One region of the Cellulomonas sp. P4_A2 genome, then DNA from elsewhere that is predicted to be linked to it. Evidence: predicted binding sites of a transcription regulator. Region 1 holds the regulator's gene; the other holds the start of a gene.
What was found. The regulator LexA, encoded in region 1, represses DNA repair genes until DNA is damaged. The targets are predictions, from matches to a motif close to TCGAACANNTGTTCGA.
Positions count from the first base shown of each region.

Region 1 (3,399 bases):
GTCGTCCTCGCTGACCGGGCGACCCTGGCAGGCCTTGCGCACCCCGCCGGCGATCTTCTCGCGGCTGAACGGCTCGGTGGCTCCCGACCGCTTCACCACGGACAGGCTCGCGGTCTCGACCGTGGTGAACCGACGGTTGCAGCTGGGGCACTGGCGCCTGCGGCGGATGGTCGAGCCGTCGTCCGAGGTCCGCGAGTCGACGACCCGCGAGTCCGGGTTTCGGCAGAACGGACAGTGCACCGGATCCCCTTCGAGTGCGTGACGCCGCGCGGCGGCGCGGCGTCGTCAACGCCTCCGTGACGGTAGGCCAGCGGCCGCCCGGTCGCAAGGCGCCTCCCACGGCACCTCGCACGCCCGGACGGCCGGGGACGTGGCGAGGGCGGCCCCCCGTCGTGGCGACCGCCCTCGCGGGGACGCCCCCGTCCCCAGATCACGGGCCGACTCGCCTCGGCGCCGCGCGTACCGCGGTCGGTGCCCACGGCTCGCGCCGCACGCACCCCGCACCTCCAGGCGAGCCCCCCAGCCCACCGTGTGAGGTAAGGCTAACCTAGCCGACCCGCGGGCCTCTGACAAACCTCTCCAGGATCCCGGCTCCCCGACCCCCGCCGCTCAGACGAGCAAGTCGGTGGAGCAGGTCGGTGGAGCAGGTCGGCGGAGCAGGTCAGTGGGGCGCGTCAATCGAGCAGCAGGTCGGCGAAGCGGGTCGGCGAGCAGGGACGGCCGAGCAGGCCGGTCCGACGGCTCAGTCGAGCGGGACGACGATCACCTGGCCGGCCATCAGACCGGCGTCCGGAAGCTCGTTCATGCGGACCAGCTCGAAGACGACGTCGCGCACGTCCTGGCCGGGATCGGCGATCTGGCTGGCGATCTGCCACATCGTCTCGCCCGGCTGCACCACGTGGCTCTCGACCTGCTGCGCGCTCTGCGGGCCGTCTGCGACGGCGCGGCCGGCCACCAGGACCGCCATGACGACCATCACCAGCGCGAGGAGCCAGAGCACGACACGGCCCCGCCCCGTGAGGGACAGGTGCGACAGCCCACGGTCGTCGACCGCGCGGACCGGGCGGACAGCGCGGGCAGAGCTGGTGCGTCCCGAGACCTTCGGCAGCGCCGGTGCCATCGCCATCGTGCTCATGATGTCCCTCGTCCTCGTTCGGCCGGGTGGATCCCGGCGGTCCTTCGTCGGTGGCGATCCACCGGAAATCCGGGGAACTCCTCCGCCGACCTTGTCGAACAGGTGTTCGTCGTACGTCTGTACGATGTCTACCAGCATCAGCCGACACTTGTCGAGACACGATCGAACAGATGTTTGATCTTCGTGCTCGAGTTCCCTAGGCTGGCGATGCAGGACAAGCGGACCACGAGCCACTGACACGACCGCCGGACGGCCTCACTCATCACCAGAGAACCGAGCATCGTCGCAGGTCAGAGGCTCGAGAGCACGGCAGCGGCAGAACAGGCGGAGCTCACGACCGCCCGACACAGGAGGAGCGCAGTGACGGACTCACGGGACACGTCCCAGCCCGACCAGGTCGACACGGACCTGGCGACGATCCACGCCCTCCCGGACGGCGCACCCGGCCCGGACGGCCTGACGGCCCGGCAGCGCCTGGTGCTCGACACCATCCGTTCGTCGGTCGAGTCCCGCGGCTACCCCCCGAGCATGCGCGAGATCGGCGAGGCCGTCGGGCTGACCAGCCCGTCGAGCGTCAAGCACCAGCTGACCGCCCTCGAGCGAAAGGGCTACCTGCGCCGCGACCCCAACCGGCCCCGCGCCATCGAGGTCGTGCACGCGGACGACTCGCGCGGCGTCGGCACGTGGACCGCGCCGGACGGCACCCGCGAGGCGTTCCCCGACCAGGCCGAGGGCGAGCGGATGCCCGCGCCGTCCTACGTCCCGGTCGTCGGCCGCATCGCCGCCGGTGGTCCGATCCTGGCCGACCAGGTCGTGGAGGACGTCTTCCCGCTCCCCCGCCAGCTCGTCGGAGACGGCGACCTCTTCCTGCTGAAGGTCGTCGGCGACTCGATGATCGACGCGGCGATCTGCGACGGCGACTGGGTCGTCGTGCGGCGCCAGCCCGTCGCGGAGCAGGGCGAGATCGTCGCGGCCATGATCGACGGCGAGGCCACGGTCAAGACGCTCAAGCGGATCGACGGCCACGTCTGGCTCATGCCGCACAACCCGGCGTACCAGCCGATCCCTGGCGACGAGTCGACGATCCTCGGGCGCGTCGTCAGCGTCCTGCGCAGCCTCTGATCCGTCCGCGGGTGCGCACGTGAGCGCAGCCGCGGCCCGGCAGGATCCGGCGCACCGGGCCATCCTGGAGCCGGCGCGACGTCGGACGAGAGGAACAGCTGATGCCCGGAAGGATCCCCGACCCCCGGATCAAGGACCTGTCCGCCCTCGACTCCCTGCGGGACGGCGGCGCGAGCTACGAGGACTGGTCCGTCGACCGGCTCCGGCACCGCGCGGCGGAACTCGACATCCCGGGGCGCTCCCGGATGCGCAAGGACGAGCTGATCGCCGCGCTGCGACGCCGCTGACGCGCGGTCAGAAGCCGAACTGCCGGGCGACCTCCCGGACGGCGTCCGCCGACCGCCGCAGGCCCCACAACTCGTCGTCCGTCAACGGGATCGGGAGCCGTTCTCCCACGCCGTCGTGCCCGACGATCGCCGGCACCGACAGGCAGACGTCGTCGATGCCGTAGTAGTCGGTGAGCAGCGACGACACGGGCAGCACCCGGCCCTCGTCCTTGAGGATCGCCTCGATGATCCGCGAGCCCGCCAGCGCGATCGCGTAGTTCGTCGCGCCCTTGCCCTCGATGATCCGGTAGGCGGACTCGACGACCTCGCGCGTGATGTCCTCCCGGTCCTGCCGGGTCAACGGGCCCCGGCCGCCCTGTCCCGGCCACTCCAGCAGCGGCACCGAGCCGATGCTCGCCGAGCCCCACAGCGGGAGCTCGCTGTCGCCGTGCTCACCGGCGATGTACGCGTGCACGTTCTGCACGGCGACGCCGGTGTACTGCGAGATGAGGTAGCGCAGGCGCGAGGAGTCCAGGACGGTTCCGGAGCCGAACAGCTGGGTCGACGAGAGCCCCGAGACCTGGAGCGCGGCATAGGTGACCACGTCGACGGGGTTGGTGACCATGACGTACACCGCGTTCGGCGCTACTTGTACAAGTTTGGGAAGGACGGCCTTCACGACCGCGATAGTCGCTCCGGCGAGCTCGATCCGGGACTGACCGGGCTTCTGCTTCGCTCCCGCGGTGAACATCACGACGTCGGCGTCGGCGCACACCGCGATGTCGTCGGAGCCGATCACCTGCGCCATGGGCATGAACTGGACGCCGTGCCCGAGGTCGAGCGCCTCCGCCTGCACCTTGGCGGCGTCGATGTCGT
Region 1 covers NZ_JBFUHG010000022.1:69,740-73,138, reverse strand. Annotated here, with positions in the region: gene nrdR (transcriptional regulator NrdR) at 1-240, opposite strand, end outside; gene AC1DUE_RS17900 (LysM peptidoglycan-binding domain-containing protein) at 743-1,135, opposite strand; gene lexA (transcriptional repressor LexA) at 1,496-2,257, shown strand; gene AC1DUE_RS17890 (Rho termination factor N-terminal domain-containing protein) at 2,359-2,544, shown strand; gene AC1DUE_RS17885 (L-lactate dehydrogenase) at 2,552-3,399, opposite strand, start outside.

Region 2 (3,399 bases), on a different contig from region 1:
CTGCTCGCTGACCGCGTGCTCGGCGGCATCGAGGGTCAGCAGACCCTCGGCGGGGTGGACGTCACGGTGCGCCGCAACGCGTTCGGCCGGCAGGTCGAGTCGTTCGAGACGGACCTGGAGATCAGGGGGATCGACGGCACTGATGTCCGACCCGTGCACGGCGTCTTCATCCGGGCACCGTGGGTCGAGGAGGTCGGCCCTGCGGCCACCGTGCTCGCGCGAGTGGAGTCGGGCCCGGCCGCCGGTAGGATCGTGGCCGTCCGCCAGGGCCCGTTGCTCGTGACCTCGTTCCATCCGGAGGTCACCGGGGACACCCGGGTGCACCAACTGTTCGTAGAGATCGTCCGCGACACCCTGTGAGGCTCGGCGCTGCAGCCGGGGTCGAGGTCGCGCGGGACGAGAAGCAGGACGAGAAGAGGTAGCTGAAGCGATGTCGGGTCACTCCAAGTGGGCCACCACCAAGCACAAGAAGGCCGTGGTCGACGCCAAGCGGAGCAAGCTCTTCGCCAAGCTGATCAAGAACATCGAGGTGGCCGCGCGCACCGGCGGCGGTGACCTCGCCGGCAACCCGACCTTGTTCGACGCGGTCCAGAAGGCCAAGAAGTCGTCGGTCCCGATCGACAACATCAACCGCGCGGTGAAGCGCGGCTCCGGCCAGGAGGCCGGTGGCGCCGACTACACGACGATCATGTACGAGGGCTACGGCGCCGGTGGCATCGCCGTGCTGGTCGAGTGCCTCACCGACAACCGCAACCGTGCAGCGTCCGACGTCCGCGTCGCGTTCACGCGCAACGGCGGCCAGATGGCTGACCCGGGCTCGGTCTCCTACCTCTTCTCCCGCAAGGGCGTCGTCATCGTCCCCAAGGAGGGCACGGACGAGGACTCGGTCGTGGAGGCTGTCCTGGACGCGGGCGGCGAGGAGGTCAACGACCTCGGCGAGGCGTTCGAGGTCCTCTCCGAGGCCACCGACCTGGTCCCGGTGCGCACCGCGCTGCAGAACGCCGGTATCGAGTACGACTCGGCCGACGTCGTGTTCTGGCCGGCCACGCAGATCGAGGTCGACGCCGAGGGTGCGCGCAAGATCCTGCGCCTCATCGACGCGCTCGAGGACTCCGACGACGTGCAGAACGTCTACGCGAACTTCGACGCCTCCGACGAGGTCATGGCGGAGCTCGAGAACGAGGACTGAGTCCCGCGCCACCGCTTGGAGAGGGACCCCGCCGCTCGGTCGGCCGGGTCCCTCTCGCGTCGGCGCTGCCTCCCGGGAACCGGTCAGGTCGGCTGCGACCATGACGGCGTGCGCGTCCTCGGAGTCGACCCTGGCCTGACCCGGTGCGGCCTCGGCGTGGTCGACGGTCTGCCGGGGCGGCGCCTCGCCATGGTCGCGGTGGGTGTCGCGACGTCGGACGCCCTGTGGGACGTGGACCAGAGGCTGCTGCACATCGAGAAGCAGATCGAGGAGTGGCTCGAGGAGCACGCCCCGGACGCGGTCGCCGTGGAGCGCGTGTTCGCCCAGCAGAACCTGCGCACGGTGATGGGGACCGCGCAGGTCGCGGGCATCGCGATGGTCGCCGCGGCGCGTCGTCGGATCCCGGTCGCGCTGCACACGCCGAGCGAGGTCAAGGCCGCCGTCACCGGCAACGGCCGCGCGGACAAGGCGCAGGTGCAGACGATGGTCCAGCGCCTCCTGCACCTGGAGGAGCTCCCGCGTCCCGCCGACGCCGCCGACGCGCTCGCACTGGCCGTCTGCCACATCTGGAGGCCCGCCGGCGCCCTCGGGACGCCGCAGCGTGCTCCCGGTTCCATGACCGCGGCGCAGCGCGCGTGGGCGTCCGCGGAGCAGGCGGCCCGACGACGCGGCTGAGGGTGCCGTCGCCCGACCACCCGTGGGCCGACGCGTGCGCGCGTCGCGTGTCACTCGTACACCTGTTCGTCTGCGTGTGCCAGCATGTGCGCATGCGCAACGTCGTTCGTGAGGGAGGTGCCCGGTGATCGCCTCGGTCCACGGCACGGTGCAGGCGGTACGGCTCGACGCGGCCGTCGTCGAGGTCGGCGGCGTGGGTCTCCTGGTGCACGCGACGCCCGCCACGCTCGCCGGCCTGCGGGTCGGCTCGTCGGCGCAGCTCGCCACCTCGCTGCTCGTGCGCGAGGACGCGCTCACGCTGTTCGGGTTCGCCGACACGGACGAGCGCGAGGTGTTCGAGATCGTGCAGACCGTCAGCGGCGTCGGGCCGCGGCTCGCCCTGGCCATGCTCGCGGTGCACACGCCCGACGGCCTTCGCCGCGCGGTCCTCGACGAGGACTTCAAGGCGCTGCAGCGCGTACCCGGGATCGGCCTCAAGGGCGCCCAGCGGATCGTGCTCGAGCTCAAGGACCGGATCGGGGTGCCGGCTCCCGTGGCGTCGGCGGCCCCGGCGCGGGCCGTCCCGGGCGACCGCCGCGACATGGTCGTGGAGGCGCTCGTCGGGCTCGGCTGGACCGCCCGCGCCGCAGGGGACGCCGTCTCGACCGTGCTCGAGGGCTCGGAGGGGCCGATCGGCGAGGACGAGGTCGCTGGGGTCCTGCGCGCCGCGCTGCGGACGCTGGGCGGTGGGCATGCCTGACGACGACGAGGAGATGGTCACCGAGCGGTTCGGGGCCGAGTCGCTGGTCCGCCCGGCGGCCGACGACATCGAGCGTGCCGCCGAGGCGGCGCTGCGACCGCGGAACCTCGACGAGTTCGTCGGCCAGCGCGTGGTGCGCGACCAGCTGTCCCTGGTCCTCCAGGCCGCGAAGGCGCGGGGCCGGGCACCCGACCACGTCCTGCTGTCCGGGCCGCCCGGGCTCGGCAAGACCACGCTCGCCATGATCATCGCCGCCGAGCTGGCCGCGTCGCTGCGCGTCACGAGCGGGCCGGCCATCCAGCACGCCGGCGACCTCGCCGCGGTCCTGTCGTCGCTGGAGGAGGGCGAGGTCCTCTTCATCGACGAGATCCACCGCCTGGCGCGTCCCGCCGAGGAGCTCCTCTACGTGGCGATGGAGGACTTCCGCGTCGACGTGATCGTCGGCAAGGGCGCGGGTGCGAGCGCGATCCCGTTGGCGCTGCCGCCGTTCACGGTCGTCGGTGCGACGACCCGGGCCGGCCTGCTGCCGGCACCGCTGCGCGACCGGTTCGGCTTCACCGGGCACCTCGACTTCTACGCCACCGACGAGCTGGAGCGAGTGCTCCTGAGGTCGGCAGGGCTGCTCGGGGTCCCGCTGGAGCACGAGGCGGCCGCCGAGATCGCGTCCCGGTCGCGGGGGACACCTCGCATCTCGAACCGGCTGCTGCGCCGGGTCCGCGACTGGGCGGAGATCCGCGGCGACGGGACGCTCAGCCTGTCGGCCGCCAGGTCGGCGCTCGAGGTCTACGAGGTCGAC
Region 2 covers NZ_JBFUHG010000018.1:21,582-24,980, reverse strand. Annotated here, with positions in the region: gene pdxT (pyridoxal 5'-phosphate synthase glutaminase subunit PdxT) at 1-360, shown strand, start outside; gene AC1DUE_RS15800 (YebC/PmpR family DNA-binding transcriptional regulator) at 431-1,189, shown strand; gene ruvC (crossover junction endodeoxyribonuclease RuvC) at 1,298-1,864, shown strand; gene ruvA (Holliday junction branch migration protein RuvA) at 1,989-2,603, shown strand; gene ruvB (Holliday junction branch migration DNA helicase RuvB) at 2,596-3,399, shown strand, end outside.
Region 2: a site for LexA is predicted at 1,919-1,934, ahead of ruvA (Holliday junction branch migration protein RuvA). Genes of this name have one in related genera too.